One region of the Streptomyces sp. NPDC006140 genome, then DNA from elsewhere that is predicted to be linked to it. Evidence: riboswitches for the same ligand, from Rfam matches in the RefSeq annotation. Region 1 holds a riboswitch; each other region holds the start of a gene.
The links. Region 1 has a riboswitch for cyclic di-AMP ahead of ABZ386_RS31745 (transglycosylase family protein). Riboswitches for the same ligand answer to the same signal wherever they lie in the genome.
Positions count from the first base shown of each region.

Region 1 (3,853 bases):
GTCGAACATGGCCTGGTCGATCAGGCGCTGCTCGGTGGCGTCATAGCCGACCAGCTCCGGGCCGATCTGCTCGATGACCGCGAGGACGGCCTTCTCCACACCCTTGCCGAGGTAGCGGTTCGAGTCGCCGTCGCGGAGCTCGATGGCCTCGAAGGCGCCCGTGGAGGCGCCGGACGGGACGGCGGCACGACCGGTGCTGCCGTCGTCGAGGCCGACCTCGACCTCGACCGTGGGGTTGCCTCGGGAGTCCAGGATTTCCCGGGCTACGACGACGTCGATGGACGGCACGAGCATCTCCTTCTTCATGTGACGCGGGTACGCGGGTCGCGTGGACCCGGCGAGGTGCGGGCCGTGGTGGCTCGCGACATGAGCCTAACCGGCTCCGGGCGATCGGCCACCGGGTCGCCCATCCCATGGACAGAACCGAGAGTAAATTGTTTCCGAACGGAACAAAGCGGGGTTGCAAAGACCGGCCGAAAGATCGGGCGGAGAGCCCGGGGCAGAAAAGACCCCGCCCCGGCGCGTACGGGGGAACACGCGCCGGGGCGGGGAGCCCGTGGGGACGGGGGCAGGCCGCTGCTTACTTCAGGTGCAGCTGCTGGCCCGGGTAGATGAGGTTGGCATCGGTGACGATGTCCTTGTTCAGCTCGAACAGCTTCTCCCAGCCGCCCTCGACCTTGTGCTCGGTCGCGATCGAGCTGAGGGTGTCACCCTTGACGACCTTGTACTCGCCGTCGCCCTTCTTGACCTTCTTGCCGGTCGGCGTGGTGACGGTCTTCTGGCTCTTCTGGGTCTGGGCCGGGCGCTCCTCGGAGCGGGAGGCCGCCTGCTGCTCGGTCTGGCGGGTCTCCGTGGAGCCGCTGCTCTGCGTGGAGCCGCCGCCGGTGTAGCCGGCGCTCGACAGGCCCTTGCCGCAGACCGGCCAGGCACCCTTGCCCTGGCTCGCGAGGACCTTCTCGGCGATCTCGATCTGCTGGGCCTTGGTGGCCTGGTCGGCGGTGGAGGCGTACTTGGTGCCGCCGTAGCCCGACCAGGTGGAGGCGGAGAACTGCAGACCGCCGTAGTAGCCATTGCCGGTGTTGATGGACCAGTTGCCGCCGGACTCGCACTGGGCCACGGCGTCCCACTCGGAGGCGGTGGCGGCGGAGGCGTTGCCGGCCGCCATCAGCGGAGCGGCGACGGCGGCGCCGGCGACACCGGCGACGGCGATGGCGCGAGTGGCCTTGGACGGACGACGGTGCTTGCCCTTGCCGGAAAACAGCATGGATGGATCCCCTCACCGACGCCTGCGAGGTGAGCTGTCGGGTTCGGGCCGGTTGAGTTGCCCGGCCGCGTCCCTCCCGGGACGCGGCTTCACCCCGAGCCCTTCCGGCACAACTGTCCGGTCGGGCGCCTACCTTGGGTCCCCCGCTCCTGCCTACGGCGCTTGACGCGACGACTGTTCCCGTGCGGCCGCTGGCAGGATTCGGCGTTGCGGCAGCCGGGGCTCGCGGTGGCGAGCGGTCATGACCGTAGGCACGTGATCGCCGGAATTTCAAAGACGATCAGGGCTTCTGAGATCTATCTCTCACCGCACTTATACGGGACATTCGCCGCGAAACATGACGCGAACTCGCGCGGTTTCGGGGCGACTTCCGCCGCCGTTTCCGCTCTGTCCCACCGGCTACTCCTCGTCCGCTTCGACCCCTACCGTGAGCCTCTGACCGGGGCGGATGAGGTTCGGGTCGGCGCCGACGGCGTCCTTGTTGCCGGCGTAGAGCGCGTGCCATCCGCCGCTGAGGTCAAGGGAGTCGGCGATGGACCAGAGGCTGTCGCCGGCGCGGACGGTGTAGGAGCCGTCCGCGGCGTCGCGGGAGGCGTCGCCGCCGCGCGAGGCGTGCCGCCCCGTGGACTCGTCCGTGCGGCCGTTCGCGGGCTCGGCGTTCTCGTCGGCGCTGGGGCCGCGGTGGCGGCCGGAGCCGGTGTCGGTCAGCGCCGAAGAGGTGCCGTCCTGCCGCGAGTTGCCGGACTCGCCACTGTCGGAACCGGCCGAGGGGGAGCTGTCGGGCTCCCGGCTCTTCGGCGCGGAGTCCCCGGAATCGGATGACTTGTCGGAGTTGGCTGGTTCGTCCTCCGGCGCCGACGGCGCGTCAGGGGACGCGGACGTCGAGGGGGACGCGGAAGGGGTCGACGAGGAATCCGGCTCGGTGGAGTCGAGCAACCCGGGCGAGTCGGTCGGACCGGACGAGTCAGATGACTCGGACGAGTCCGATGTGCCCGATGTGGAGTCCTGCTGGAGGCCGGAGAGCAGCCCGCAGGTGCGCCACGCGCCGACCCCCTGGTCGGCGAGGATTCTCTCGGCCACGGATATCTGCTGGGAGCGGCTGGCCAGGTCGGCGCTCGCGGCGTAGTCGAGGCCGCCGTAGTTCTCCCAGTCCTCCTGGGACAGCGCGAGGCCGCCGTAGTAGCCGTTGCCGCTGTTCTGGCTCCAGGCGCCGCCGGTCTCGCAGTCCGCGACCCGGTCCCAGGTCGTACCGTCGGCCGCGCTGGCGCCGGAGGCCCCGAGGAGGGGGATCGCGATGGCGGAGCCGGTCACTCCGGCCGCGACGAGGAGAGCCGGAGCCTGGCGGGGGCGACGGTGCCGACCGTTCCCGGAGAGCATACGGAGACCTTTCGCGAGACAGCAGTGACCGGCGCGGCGCAGGAGCCCGGGCCGCGCTGATGGGTGAACGTATCGGCAGACGATCACTTGTCACAAGTTCATGCCGCGCAGATCACGTGAAGATCACAGGTCTGACGGCGTGTCATGTTTAGCCGGTCGCTCCGCTGGTGAGGGCGGGCTCTCACGCCGGGGTGAACTCCACCGGCAGGGTGCGCAGCCCGCGCATGATGAGGCCGCCGCGCCACCTCAGGTCGGCCGGATCCGCCGCGAGCCGGAGGTCCGGGAGGCGGGTGAGGAGGGCGGCGAGGGCGGTCTGGCCCTCCAGACGGGCGAGCGGGGCTCCGAGGCAGTAGTGGATGCCGTGGCCGTAGCCGAGGTGCTGGTTGTCGCGGCGGGAGAGGTCGAGCAGGTCCGGGTCGGCGAACCGCTCCGGGTCCCGGTCCGCGGCGGCCAGGACGACGAGGACCGGATCGCCCGCGTCGATGTGCTGCCCGCCGATGGTGAGCGGCTGCGTGGCGAACCGCCAGGTGGCGAGTTCGACAGGGCCGTCGTAGCGCAGGAGTTCCTCGACGCCGGTCTCCAGCAGGTCCCGCTCCCCGGCCGCGAGGGAGGCCTGGAGGCGGGCGCGCTGCTCGGGGTGGGTGAGCAGGGCGTAGGTGCCGTTGCCGATGAGGTTGACGGTGGTCTCGAACCCGGCGAACAGCAGGATGAACGCCATGGCGGCCGCCTCGTTCTCGGTGAGGTGCTCACCGTGGTCCGAGGCGCGGATGAGACCGGAGATGAGGTCCTCGCCGGGGACGGGTTCGGCGGGCAGGACCTCCCGCTTGCGGTGGATGAGGTCGGCGAGGTAGCCGCGCATCTTCTTCACGGACCGCGCGACGCCGCCCCGGGGCCCGCCCTGGTGGCGGATCATCATGCCCGCCCAGTCCCGGAAGTCGTCCTGGTCCTCGCGGGGCACGCCGAGCAGGTCGCAGATGGCGTAGATGGGGAGCGGGAAGGCGAACTCGTGGATCAGGTCGGCGGACCCGTGCGCCGCGAACCCGTCGATGAGACCGTCGGTCAGCTCCTGCACGCGCGGCGCGAACTCGGCGACCCGGCGGGGCGTGAACGCCTTGGACACGAGCCGCCGCAGCCGGGTGTGGTCCGGCGGGTCGATGTTGAGCAGGTGCGTCATCAACTCGGCCTTGCGCTCACCGGGGATCCCGGTCTTGC
Region 1 is NZ_JBEXTS010000014.1:167,408-171,260, reverse strand. Features, by position in the region: gene eno (phosphopyruvate hydratase) at 1-288, opposite strand, end outside; gene ABZ386_RS31745 (transglycosylase family protein) at 581-1,264, opposite strand; cyclic di-AMP (ydaO/yuaA leader) riboswitch at 1,269-1,435, opposite strand; gene ABZ386_RS31740 (transglycosylase family protein) at 1,664-2,641, opposite strand; gene ABZ386_RS31735 (cytochrome P450) at 2,823-3,853, opposite strand, start outside.

Region 2 (3,853 bases), on a different contig from region 1:
TCCAGGCCGTGCATCCCAGCCACGCGGCCACCGCGATCCACAGCAGTGCCTCCCCGAGGACGTCGAGCCAGGGGGCGTCGAAGGCGGCGGCGACCGCCAGGGCGGCCGTCGCCGTCCCGACCGCGCCGAACACGGTCGCCCAGCGCCGCCCGTCGTAACGGCGCCGGGGCCAGAAGAGCTCCGCCGTGAACAGGGCCACGCAGCAGACCGCGGTGAGCACGAGCAGCGTGACGGTGACCCTGCCGAGGACGTCGTGGTCCTCGTCGTTCCACAGGTACAGACGGCCGCTGCCGGCGCTGAGGAGCCTCGCCCCGGCCAGCGCCGAGACGGCGAGCGCCCCGCCCAGGAGCCAGTGGTCCCCGGGCCCCTCGGCCACCTGCCGCGGCTCGAAGCGGAACAGGGCGAGGCAGTAGAGCACGAGCCCCAGCCAGAACAGCGTCAGGGCCGCGTGCGCGAGCCAGGCCACCGACTCGGCGGCGGCGAGCGTGGCACCGAGCACGGCGAGGCCCTGGGTGGCCACGCAGCGCAGGAACACGGTCCCGTGCCGCTCCCTGGCCGCCGCGACGAGCAGCACGGCCCAGAGCGGCGCGGCGAGCGCCAGCAGCGCCGCGGCCGGGCGCTGCAGGCCGGCCGCGGAGAAGCCGGTGCCGGTGACGGCGGTCGCGGCCACCCAGGTGAGCGCCGCCGCCGATGCCCTCCGCCAGGCCGGCCGAGGCAGCCGCAGCAGGGCGTGCGCGACCGCCCCCAGCCAGCCCGCGCAGGCCAGGGCGAGGGCGATCCGGGACAGAACCTCGTACCCCGCCGAGTCGAGACCGACCGACAAGGTGCCGGTCGTCAGGGCGTAGGTCGCCCACAAGGTGACATACGGGGAGGGGTCGGACATGGCCCCGATGCTAGAGAGCGCCGCGCACAGGACGAGAGGGGCACGCGCGCGTGCCCCTCAAAAACGTCCAGGACTTCTCAGGCGGGCCGCACCACGCTGTGGATCGCCGACTCGCCGTCGTAGTAGATCGACTCCTCGCGCACGTAGGTGCCGGGCTTCGGGGCGTGGATCATCATGCCGTTGCCGATGTACATGCCCACATGGGTGACGTCGTCGTAGAAGAAGACCAGGTCACCGGGCTGGGCCTGGGAGAGGGGGACCGTGGTGCCGGCGGTCACCTGGTCGTAGGTCGTGCGCGGCAGGGTCACCCCGGCGGCCTTCCACGCGGCCTGGGTGAGGCCGGAGCAGTCGTAGGAGCCGGGACCGACGGCGCCCCACACGTACGGCTTGCCGATCTGGGCGCGGGCGAAGGCGAGGGCCTTCTCGGCCTTGGTGGCGTACGAGGAGTCGGCCGGGGCGGTCGAGGAGGTGCCGGAGCCCGGCGCCGGGGAGCCGCTCTCCTGCTGCTGGGGAGCCTGGTCCTGGGCCTGCTGCTGGGCGGCCTGCTTCCGGGCCAGCTCGGCGGCCTTGCGGGCGGCCTCCTGCTGCTTCTGCTTCTCGATCGCCGCCAGTCGCGCCTTCTCCTCGGCGGTCAGCTGCGACAGCAGCTGGCGTGCGTCGGCGAGCTTCCGCTGGACGGTGGCCTTGGCGGTCTTCAGGTCGCCCTGGGACTCGGTGAGCGTCGTGAGGCTCTCCGTGGCCTCCTGGCGCTTCTTCATCGTCTCGGACTGCTGGGTGACGTAGTCGTCGACCGCGACCTTCTGACGGCCGGTCATCCGGTCCATCAGCTGCGTCTGGTCGAAGTAGTCCTGCGGGGTGTCCGCGAGCAGGAACGTCGCCGTGTCCGGGGCGGAGGCGCCGGTGCGGTACTGGGCGGCGGCGAAGGAACCCAGCTCCTCCCGCGCCTCGTTGAGCTTCTGGGTGCGCTGGGCGACGTCGTCGAGGAGGGTGTCGACGCGCTTGCGCTGCTTCGCGGTCTTCTCCTTGGCCGCGTTGTACTTGTCGGTCGCCGACTCGGCCTGGCGGTACAGGTCGCCGACCTTCTTCTCGACTTCCTCCAGGCTGGGCTTCTCGTCGGCCTCGGGGGCTGCGTTGGCCGACTGGGACAGCAGGGCCACGGAGGTGAGGGCCGCCGTTGCGAGGGCGGGGGTCCGTATGCCTGCCACGCGCGTACCCGTAGGACGCGACTTGCGGTGCGACGCCAAGGGAGGCGACTCCTTCCATGCTCCGCCTACCGGGTTAGCTGTCGGGTTCGGGCGGGTATCTCGGAAGGGTTGCCCTACGGCCTGCTCCGCTAGGGGAGTCGGGCCGATTCACCCCAAGGTCTCGGTGGGTCCCCGGCTCCGGCTGCTCGGCGGCGCGCCGGACTCGGCGGAGGCCGCGCGGCCCGGCGACGTTCGCCGGTGGGGGTCATGCGGCCCGTTCGCACCGTAGCCAACTCGTGTGGCTCCTGTGAAGGTTGATGGGTGATATGCCCGATACATTTTCGTGACCTTATTCATGGGCGTCGCCGAGAGTGGGCGATCAAGGGGGATTGGTCACGGGTTATCCGCGATTGTGATGCCGTCGCGGGGTGTGATCACGCCACGCTGGAGGGTGACAACGCGCCCCCGGGTGGTCGGCGGGGGCCCGGGTCGGGGCGATGTTCTCAGGGCGGCGGCGGGCTGTCAGTGGGGCGCCCTAGACTCGGAGAGCGATGAGCAGCCTCTTTGACGACAGCTTCCTGGCGGACCTCCAGGCCCAGCGGGGCCCCGCGGACGAGCCCCCGCCGCCGCCCGAGGACGATCACGCTCCGGAGTCGATTCCGGACGATCTGTTCGGCGGGAAGTTCGACGTGCCGCCGGACCGGGACGCCTACTACCGCGACGGCGCCCCACGCCCGGTCGTGGACACGGCCGCCCTCCTGGAGGGGCTGAACGACAACCAGCGCGCCGCCGTCGTCCACTCCGGCTCCCCGCTGCTCATCGTGGCCGGCGCCGGCTCCGGCAAGACCCGTGTGCTCACGCACCGCATCGCCCACCTGCTCGCCGAGCGCGGCGTGCACCCGGGCCAGATCCTCGCGATCACCTTCACCAACAAGGCCGCCGGGGAGATGAAGGAGCGCGTCGAGCAGCTCGTCGGTCCGCGCGCCAACGCCATGTGGGTGATGACCTTCCACAGCGCGTGCGTGCGCATCCTGCGCCGGGAGAGCAAGAAGCTCGGCTTCACGTCCTCGTTCTCGATCTACGACGCCGCCGACTCCAAGCGTCTGATGGCCCTGGTCTGCCGCGACCTGGACCTCGACCCCAAGCGTTTCCCGCCCAAGTCCTTCAGCGCCAAGATCAGCAACCTGAAGAACGAGCTGATCGACGAGGAGGACTTCGCCGCCCAGGCCTCCGACGGCTTCGAGAAGACCCTCGCCCAGGCCTACGCGATGTACCAGTCGCGGCTGCGCGAGGCGAACGCCCTCGACTTCGACGACCTGATCATGACGACGGTCAACCTGCTCCGCGCCTTCCCGGACGTCGCCGAGCACTACCGCCGCCGCTTCCGGCACGTGCTGGTCGACGAGTACCAGGACACCAACCACGCCCAGTACGCCCTGGTCCGCGAGCTGGTCGGCACCACCGAGCACCCCGTCGACGTGCCGCCCGAGGCCGAGATCCCGCCCGCCGAGCTGTGCGTGGTGGGCGACGCCGACCAGTCGATCTACGCCTTCCGCGGCGCGACGATCCGCAACATCCTCCAGTTCGAGGAGGACTACCCGGACGCGACGACGATCCTGCTGGAGCAGAACTACCGCTCCACGCAGACGATCCTCAGCGCGGCCAACGCGGTCATCGAGCGCAACGAGTCCCGCCGCCCCAAGAACCTGTGGACCAACGCGGGCACCGGCGCGCGGATCACCGGCTACGTCGCCGACACCGAGCACGACGAGGCGCAGTTCGTCGC
Region 2 is NZ_JBEXTS010000011.1:327,951-331,803, forward strand. Features, by position in the region: gene ABZ386_RS27915 (hypothetical protein) at 1-883, opposite strand, end outside; gene ABZ386_RS27920 (NlpC/P60 family protein) at 961-2,127, opposite strand; cyclic di-AMP (ydaO/yuaA leader) riboswitch at 2,136-2,306, opposite strand; gene pcrA (DNA helicase PcrA) at 2,619-3,853, shown strand, end outside.
Region 2: linked by a shared signal. The riboswitch ahead of ABZ386_RS27920 (NlpC/P60 family protein) and the one ahead of ABZ386_RS31745 (transglycosylase family protein) in region 1 are both predicted to bind cyclic di-AMP.

Region 3 (3,853 bases), on a different contig from region 1:
CTTCTCCCCCGACCCGTAGGGGTCGTGCGGGGATCGCCCGGCTAACCGGCCCGGTGCACCACCGCGTCGCACAGCTCCACCAGCGCCGTCTTCGCGGCACATTCGGGCAGCGGGGCCAGCGCCGAGCGGGCGTCCTCGGCGTAACGGACGGTGTCCCGGCGGGCCTGCTCCAGCGCCGGGTGGGCGCGCAGCAGGCGCAGCGCCTCGGCGTGCCGGGCGTCGTCGGTGAGGTCGGAGTCCAGCAGCTCGCACAGGGCGATGTCCTCGGCGAGCCCGAGCCGGGCGGCCCGCTCGCGCAGCCGCAGCACGGGGAGCGTGGGGATGCCCTCGCGCAGGTCGGTGCCGGGGGTCTTGCCGGACTCGTGGGAGTCGGAGGCGATGTCCAGGACGTCGTCCGCGAGCTGGAAGGCGACGCCGAGCCGCTCGCCGTACTGGGTCAGGACGTCCACGACCGTCTCGTCGGCGCCGGACATCATCGCGCCGAACCGGCAGGAGACCGCCACCAGCGAGCCCGTCTTGCCGCCCAGCACGTCCAGGTAGTGCTCGACCGGGTCCCGGCCGTCCTGCGGACCGGCCGTCTCCAGGATCTGCCCGGTCACCAGCCGCTCGAACGCCTCGGCCTGCACGCGCACGGCCTCGGGACCGAGGTCGGCCAGGATGTGCGAGGCGCGGGCGAAGAGGAAGTCGCCGGTGAGGACCGCGACGGAGTTGCCCCAGCGGGCGTTCGCGCTCGCGACGCCGCGGCGCACGGCGGCCTCGTCCATCACGTCGTCGTGGTACAGCGTGGCGAGGTGGGTCAGCTCCACGACGACGGCCGAGGGCACGATCCCGGGCGCGTACCGGTCACCGAACTGGGCGGAGAGCATCACGAGCAGCGGCCGGAACCGCTTGCCGCCGGCCCGCACCAGATGCTGGGCGGCCTCCGTGATGAAGGGCACCTCGCTCTTGGTGGCCTCGAGCAAGCCTTCCTCGACAGCCGCCAACCCGGCCTGGACATCGGCTTCCAGAGCCTGGTCCCGCACGCTCAGCCCGAACGGCCCGACGTCGGTCACGAGGGGTCTCCTGTCTGCTGGTGTCTGCCGGTGATCAAACGGATTGTCGATAGGTCGCTGCCATCACTCGAGTCAGCGTATCCGGTCACGTTTCGATCACCTCCAGCGCCCATGGTTACAGGCCGGGCGGCAGCAGACATTTATCGACTTTCCCGGAAGTAACCGCTCATATGCGATTTGCCGTAATAGAGAAGCAAATTCCCCTTGCGGGGCATTGCGCCCCGGGTCGCGATCAGTGAGTTGAATCACTTCGCCCCCTCGGCGGCCACACCCCGACACCGTCCCGTACCCCCATCCGCGGAAAGCAAGTTGAGCCTTGGCTCCCGCAAAGGATCAAGCGCCTCATATCCCCCCGATCAAGGTCACCGGAGTCGATATGTGACGCCGGTGCTTGTTCCCGGCATGTGCTCTCGCATACGTTCCGGGCTTGTCCGGCGGACGCCGAATCCTGCCGCCGCCCGGACTCCCCACACACACCGACTCACTCACGCAGGGCAGGAGCGGGGGACCCAGGTAAGTCGCCGGTCCATGACAAGGAACGGCTCGGGGTGAAGCCGCGCACGGCAGCACAGCGCCGTACGCGGCCGGGCACCTCCCGGCCCGAACCCGACAGCTCACCTCGCAGGCGCCGGAGAGGAACATCGCCATGCCCGGACGAGGTAAGCACCGTCGCCCCAGAACCAGCCCGCTCACCCGAGGTGTCGTCGCCGCCGGCACCGGCGGAGCGGCCCTGACCCTCCCGCTGCTCGGCGCGACGCAGGCCAGCGCCGCCCAGCCGGCCCAGAGCGCCCCCGCCGCCCAGACCGCACCCCAGGCGGCCCAGCCCGCCAAGTCCCTCACGTACACCGTGACCAAGGGCGACACGCTCTACCGCATCGCGGACAAGTACGACGTCTCGGGCGGCTGGAAGCAGCTCTACAAGGACAACCGCGCCGCCGTCGGCGACGACCCGAGGCTGATCCACCCGGGCCTGAAGCTGAAGGTGAAGACGGCGAAGGCGGCCGCCGGGCCGAAGGCCGCCACCCAGAAGAAGGCGACGCAGTCCTCCGCCCCGGCCGAGCCGGCCGACGGCGTCACCAAGGCCACCCCGGCCGCCGCGAAGACCTACGCGAACAACCTCGACGGCTGGATCCGCGAGGCGCTGGACATCATGGCCCAGCGGGGCATCCCGGGGTCGTACGACGGCATCTACCGCAACATCATGCGCGAGTCGTCCGGCAACCCCCAGGCGATCAACAACTGGGACTCCAACGCCGCCAAGGGCACGCCCTCCAAGGGCCTGCTCCAGGTCATCGACCCGACCTTCGCCGCCTACCACGTGCCCGGCACCCCCTACGACCCGTACGACCCGGTCGCCAACATCACGGCGGCCTGCAACTACGCGGCCGACCGCTACGGCTCGATCGACAACGTCTTCGGCCCGTACTGAGCCGACCCGCCCAGCAGTCGCTCGAGGACGACGGCGATGCCGTCGTCCTCGTTCGACAGGGTGACCTCGTCGGCCACGGCCTTGAGTTCGGGATGGGCGTTGGCCATCGCGACGCCGTGGGCGGCCCAGTCGAACATCGGGATGTCGTTGGGCATGTCACCGAAGGCGATGGTGTCCGCCGGCCGCAGCCCCAGGTGATCGGCGGCCAGCGCCAGGCCCGTCGCCTTGGTGACACCGCACGGCTGGAGCTCGACCGTGCCGGGCCCCGACATCGTCACCGTCGCCAGTGAGCCGACCACCGAGCGGGCCGTCGCCGCCAGCTCGTCGTCCGTCAGGTAGGGGTGGCGCAGCAGCACCTTGCTGATGGGCTCGTCCCACAGCTCGTCGCGCCGGTCGACCCGTACCGCGGGCAGGGTCGGATGCGGCATGAGATAGCCCGGCTCGATCAGCGTGAGCCCGTCGACCCCGTCCTGGTCGACCGCCGCGTACACCTGCCCCACCTCCGCCTCGATCTTGCCGAGGGCGGTCTCCGCCAGCTCCCGGTCCAGGGTGATGGACCACAGCAGCCGGTCCGCGCCGGCGTCGTACACCTGCGCGCCCTGCCCGCACACCGCGAGCCCCGTGCAGCGCAGGTCGTCCAGGAGCGGCCGCACTCTCGGCGCCGGCCGGCCCGTCACCACGAGGTGCTGGGCACCGGCGTCCGCCACCCGCGCGAGCGCGGCGAGGGACCGGTCGGACAGGGTGTCGTCGCCGCGCAGCAGCGTCCCGTCCAGGTCGGTGGCGATGAGTGAATATGCGATGGGTGCGGCCATGATCAGAGAATACGGACAGCGCGCCCTTTCGTTTCATCGCACGGCGCACGCCGATTGCCCGGTTGAAGGCCTCTGCACCAGTTGGCAACAACATGGTCCGCTACCTACCGTCGGGGCCGTCTCGGGCGGTACCTTCCAAGTGTCCAGGGGGGACTTGATCGGGGGGTCAGGTTGAGCAGTGGGCGCATTCACGTGATGGGGCCCGGGGAGCTCGGCGAAGGGGAAAAGGAGCGCTGGCGCGCACTGCGCGCCGCCTCGGAGGCACCGCGCAACCCTTTCATGGAACCGGAGTTCACCGACGCCGTCGGCCGGGTGAGGCCGCAGGCCCGGGTCGCGGTCGTGTACGAGGGGCGGGAGCCCGCCGGGTTCCTGCCGTACGAGCGCGGGCCGTTGGGGCAGGGCCGGGCGATCGGACTCGGCGTCTCGGACGTCCAGGGGGCGATCCTGCGGCCGGGTCTGGCGCTGGAGACCGGTGAACTGCTGCGGGCCTGCGCGCTGTCGAGCTTCGCCTTCGACAACCTGGAGGCCGAGCAGCGGCTGTTCGTCCGGTACGCGGCGGA
Region 3 is NZ_JBEXTS010000011.1:148,968-152,820, reverse strand. Features, by position in the region: gene ABZ386_RS27010 (polyprenyl synthetase family protein) at 42-1,052, opposite strand; cyclic di-AMP (ydaO/yuaA leader) riboswitch at 1,517-1,695, shown strand; gene ABZ386_RS27005 (LysM peptidoglycan-binding domain-containing protein) at 1,699-2,481, shown strand; gene ABZ386_RS27000 (HAD family hydrolase) at 2,445-3,293, opposite strand; gene ABZ386_RS26995 (GNAT family N-acetyltransferase) at 3,489-3,853, shown strand, end outside.
Region 3: linked by a shared signal. The riboswitch ahead of ABZ386_RS27005 (LysM peptidoglycan-binding domain-containing protein) and the one ahead of ABZ386_RS31745 (transglycosylase family protein) in region 1 are both predicted to bind cyclic di-AMP.

Region 4 (3,853 bases), on a different contig from region 1:
AGTGGTCGAGAACAACCACATCCAGATCAGAAGTGCTCGAAAATGAGAAGACAACGAAAGGGCCGGTGACACCGATGTGCGCCCCGGCGGCGAACGGCAGCACCTGGAGCCGTACTTGGGGCAGCCGCGCCGCCTCGACCAGGCGTTCCAGCTGCCGGGCCATGACCCCGGGCCCGCCCACCTCGCGACGCAGCACCGCCTCGTCCAGCACGGCGCTCAGCTCCAGCGGCGGATCCGCGCGCAGCACGTCCTGCCTGGCCAGCCGCACTTCGACGAGTGTGTCGAGCCGGTCCTCCGACAGCCCCTCCACCGCGGCCCTCGTCACCGCACGCGCGTACTCGGGCGTCTGGAGCAGGCCCGGGACGACGGTGGTCTCCAGGGTGCGCATCGCGCTGGCCTGGGACTCCAGGCTGATGAAATCCCGATAGGTCGGCGGCAGCACCCCGCGGTAGGCGTGCCACCAGTGGTGCCGGCCGTCGCTGTCCTCGGACCCCGCCAACACCATGAGCAACTCGCGAAGTTGGGAGTCTGCCACACCGTAGGCGTCGAGGAGTAACCGCACATCGGCCGGTTTCACCCCACTCGTGCCCGTCTCGATCCGGCTGACCTTCGACTGGTGCCAGCCCACCAGCCGGGCCGCCTCACCGCTGGTGAGCCCCGCCGAGGTGCGCAGCGCACGCAGTTCGGCGCCCAGTTTCCGCCGGCGCACCGCGGGACCGTGCTGCATGGCTCCTCCTTACTCCTTCCGAGCCACCCAAATACGGTCTCGCGTCGCAGAGTTCACCGCTTTGAGCGACAGATATATGCATATCTTGGTGGATCGCCGTCCTTCATGGGTGTTCTGGTGGCAGTCTGGCGACGAAGCACCAGTCCGGGACCGTACTCGAACCTTCCGCTCCGTGTCGGCCTGCGGTCCCGTGGGAAAGGGACGACGTCGCCATGGCAGACCATTTGGAAGCCTCCGTCACTCTGCCGAGCGATCCCGCCTCGGTCTCCGCAGCGCGCGCCTACGTGGTGGGCACGCTGGCGGAGTGGGGCCTGCCGGCGGACACGGAAGTGTCCGACACCATCCGGCTCATCATCTCCGAACTCGCCACCAACGCCGTCCAGCACACCTTCGGACAGTCGCCCACGTTCACGGTGGACGTCGAGCTCGACCGTGACGAGCACCTGCGCGTCGGTGTCACGGACAGCCACCCGCGCTTGCCCAGACGGCTCCCGGCCGCCGTCCAGCAGGACAACGGCCGCGGCCTGGCCATCATCCGCTGGCTGACCGCGGAGTACGGCGGCAGGCTCCGCGTCCGCCCCACCCGTGAGGGCGGCAAGACCATCTCCGTCGAACTCCCCTGGACGGTCCCGGCCCAGCCGGTGACGGCGGCGGGACAGCAGGAGCCGTAACGTCACAGCGGCGCATCCCCGGGCGTCTCGGGCACCGAAGCACCGGCCCGGCCCCCTGCGCGCCGGCCGCCACCGCCCGTGTCACCGGCGTCGCGCCGACGCCTCCCGACGCGGTGCCGTTCCCCGAAGCGGTGCCGTTCCCCGCAGCGCCGACGGCTGCCTGACGGTGTCCCGCAGCTGCGCCGGAACCCTGACGGTTCCCGACCGGGGTGAGGCCGGTTCCTCCGCCGTCCCGGCCGTCTCGTCACGCAGGCCCGCCCGCCGCACCAGCCGGGGGAGCAGCCCCCACAGGCCGACGCAGACCAGGAAGGTCGCCACGCTCGCGGCGATGCCGCCGGCCCGGCCGGTCGTCACATCGACCACCAGCAGCACGGAACCGCTGAACGCGAACACGAGCACGACCAGGCCGGTGGTGGCCAGGCGCGAGGAGACTTGCACGATGCGCGGCTTGGCGCCCTGCTGGAAGAGCGAGCGGTGCAGCGCGGCCGGCGCGGTGAACAGCGCCGCGGCCAGGACCGCCAGCAGCAGCGTGATGACGTAGGTGACGCGCTGGACCGTGTCGAGGTCCTCGAAGCGCGAGGTGAAGGCGAGCGACAGCAGGAAGGCGAAGAGGATCTGTACGCCCGTCTGGGTGACGCGGAGTTCCTGGAGCAGCTCGACGAAGTTGCGGTCGGCGCGCTGCAGCGGCGTCTCGTTGCGTGCGGTGCAGGGACGGTGCTCGGCCATGGGGGGACGGGTAACCACGTGAGCCCGTATCACGCTCCGGCGTGCGGCGGCGCGTCAGGACGCCGCCGCACGCCGGGCGGCTACTTCACGCGCCCGTACCAGACGCTCTTGGTCCAGATCTTCTGCAGCCGCACCACGTCCCCGGTCTTCGGGGCGTGCCAGAGCTTGTTCTTACCCGCGTAGATACCGACGTGGTACACGCTCTTGCCCGAGTGGAAGAACACCAGGTCCCCCGCCTTGCGGTTCTTGGCGGAGATGTGGCGGGTCTTGTTGTACTGCTGGGCGGCCGTGCGGGGCAGTTTCTTGCCGGCCTTCTTGAACGAGTACAGCGTGAGCCCGGAGCAGTCGAACCGGTGCGGCCCGGTGGCGCCGTACTTGTAGGGCGAGCCCTTCTTCGAGGCCGCGATCTGGAGTGCCTTCGTCGCAGGTGTGGCTGCCGCGGCCTCCGAGGAGAAGCCGGGGGCCACGATCGAGCCGCCCACCGCGGCGATGGTGAGGGCCGAGGCCGTTCCGGCCCGGGCCATGAGCGACGGGACACGATTGAGCGCAGTCATGCGCAACCCTTCGTCAGCCGCCTGTGAAGGATGACCTGTCGGATTCGGGCTGGCGAAGTTGCCCGGCCGCTGACGCGGCTTCACCCCAAGGGCTGCTCGGACCCGGTCATGGCGTGACCGTCCCGGCGACCCGTCGTGCTTGGGTCCTCCACTCCTGCCGATCCACTTCTGTCGACCGGTCATCCGGGCGGCGGCAGGACTCGGCGTCCGCCCGGATCGCCCCGCCGCTGTGGCGGGGGCTTGTCGTCAGACAGGGATCTTGACTCATGCTTGACCCGAAATCCCAACGGAACCGGGGATTTGTGTTGTTACTCACCACTCACCCGTTCGGGTGGACACGTCTGTGTTCGAGCCACCGTCTACTGCTCCGCGGACCTTCGGACCAGGCATGGAATGTCCCATTCCGCCCCACGGCTACGCGCGTTGCGCAACTGAGGGGGTCCAGAAAAAGGATCCCTGTCTACTCCGAACAGGGGTACGTCGTTCGGTCCGTTTCGACTCAGGCCCGGGACGCTCCGTCGGCAGAACGGGCGCCCGGGCCGTCGGATCCGCGTCAACGGCCGTCCGAGCCGCGTCAGCTGACGGACTCGGGCGGCAGCGTGAGCCTGGCCGTGCGCCGCTCACCGTCCAGCACGCGCAGGGCCCGGGCCAGCGTGCCGGCGTGCAGTTCCGTCTCGCCCCGCTGGTGCATCAGGGTCAACGCGTCACGCAGCGCGGTCGCCTTGCCGACCAGGGCCTGGGCGGCACGCAGCCCGCGGTAGGTGTCGCCGTGCAGCGCCGGATTGATCCGGCCGAGCAGGTCGACGACGTCGAGGTAACGGTCGATCAACTCCGCCTCGGCGCGCGTCAGCGCGGGCAGCGGCGGCAGTTCGGGCGGCAGCACCGGAGCCTCACCGCCCGGTCGGCGTGGCCAGGATGGCCTCGCGGTTGGGGAGGACCCGGTCCACCAGGCCGTACTCCACCGCCTCCTGGGCGGTGAGGATCTTGTCCCGCTCGATGTCCGCGCCGACCTGCTCCGGGGTGCGGCCCGTGTGCCGCGCGAGCAGCTCCTCCATGCGCGTCCGGATGCGCGTCAACTCGTCGGCCTGGATCGCCAGATCGCTGGCCTGGCCGTGGACCGGTTCGGGCAGCGACGGCTGATGGATCACCAGACGCGCGCCGGGGAGCACGGATCG
Region 4 is NZ_JBEXTS010000002.1:168,809-172,661, forward strand. Features, by position in the region: gene ABZ386_RS06000 (helix-turn-helix transcriptional regulator) at 1-727, opposite strand, end outside; gene ABZ386_RS06005 (ATP-binding protein) at 940-1,398, shown strand; gene ABZ386_RS06010 (DUF6328 family protein) at 1,480-2,124, opposite strand; gene ABZ386_RS06015 (C40 family peptidase) at 2,205-2,678, opposite strand; cyclic di-AMP (ydaO/yuaA leader) riboswitch at 2,682-2,894, opposite strand; gene ABZ386_RS06020 (hypothetical protein) at 3,253-3,561, opposite strand; gene ABZ386_RS06025 (ATP-dependent Clp protease proteolytic subunit) at 3,569-3,853, opposite strand, start outside.
Region 4: linked by a shared signal. The riboswitch ahead of ABZ386_RS06015 (C40 family peptidase) and the one ahead of ABZ386_RS31745 (transglycosylase family protein) in region 1 are both predicted to bind cyclic di-AMP.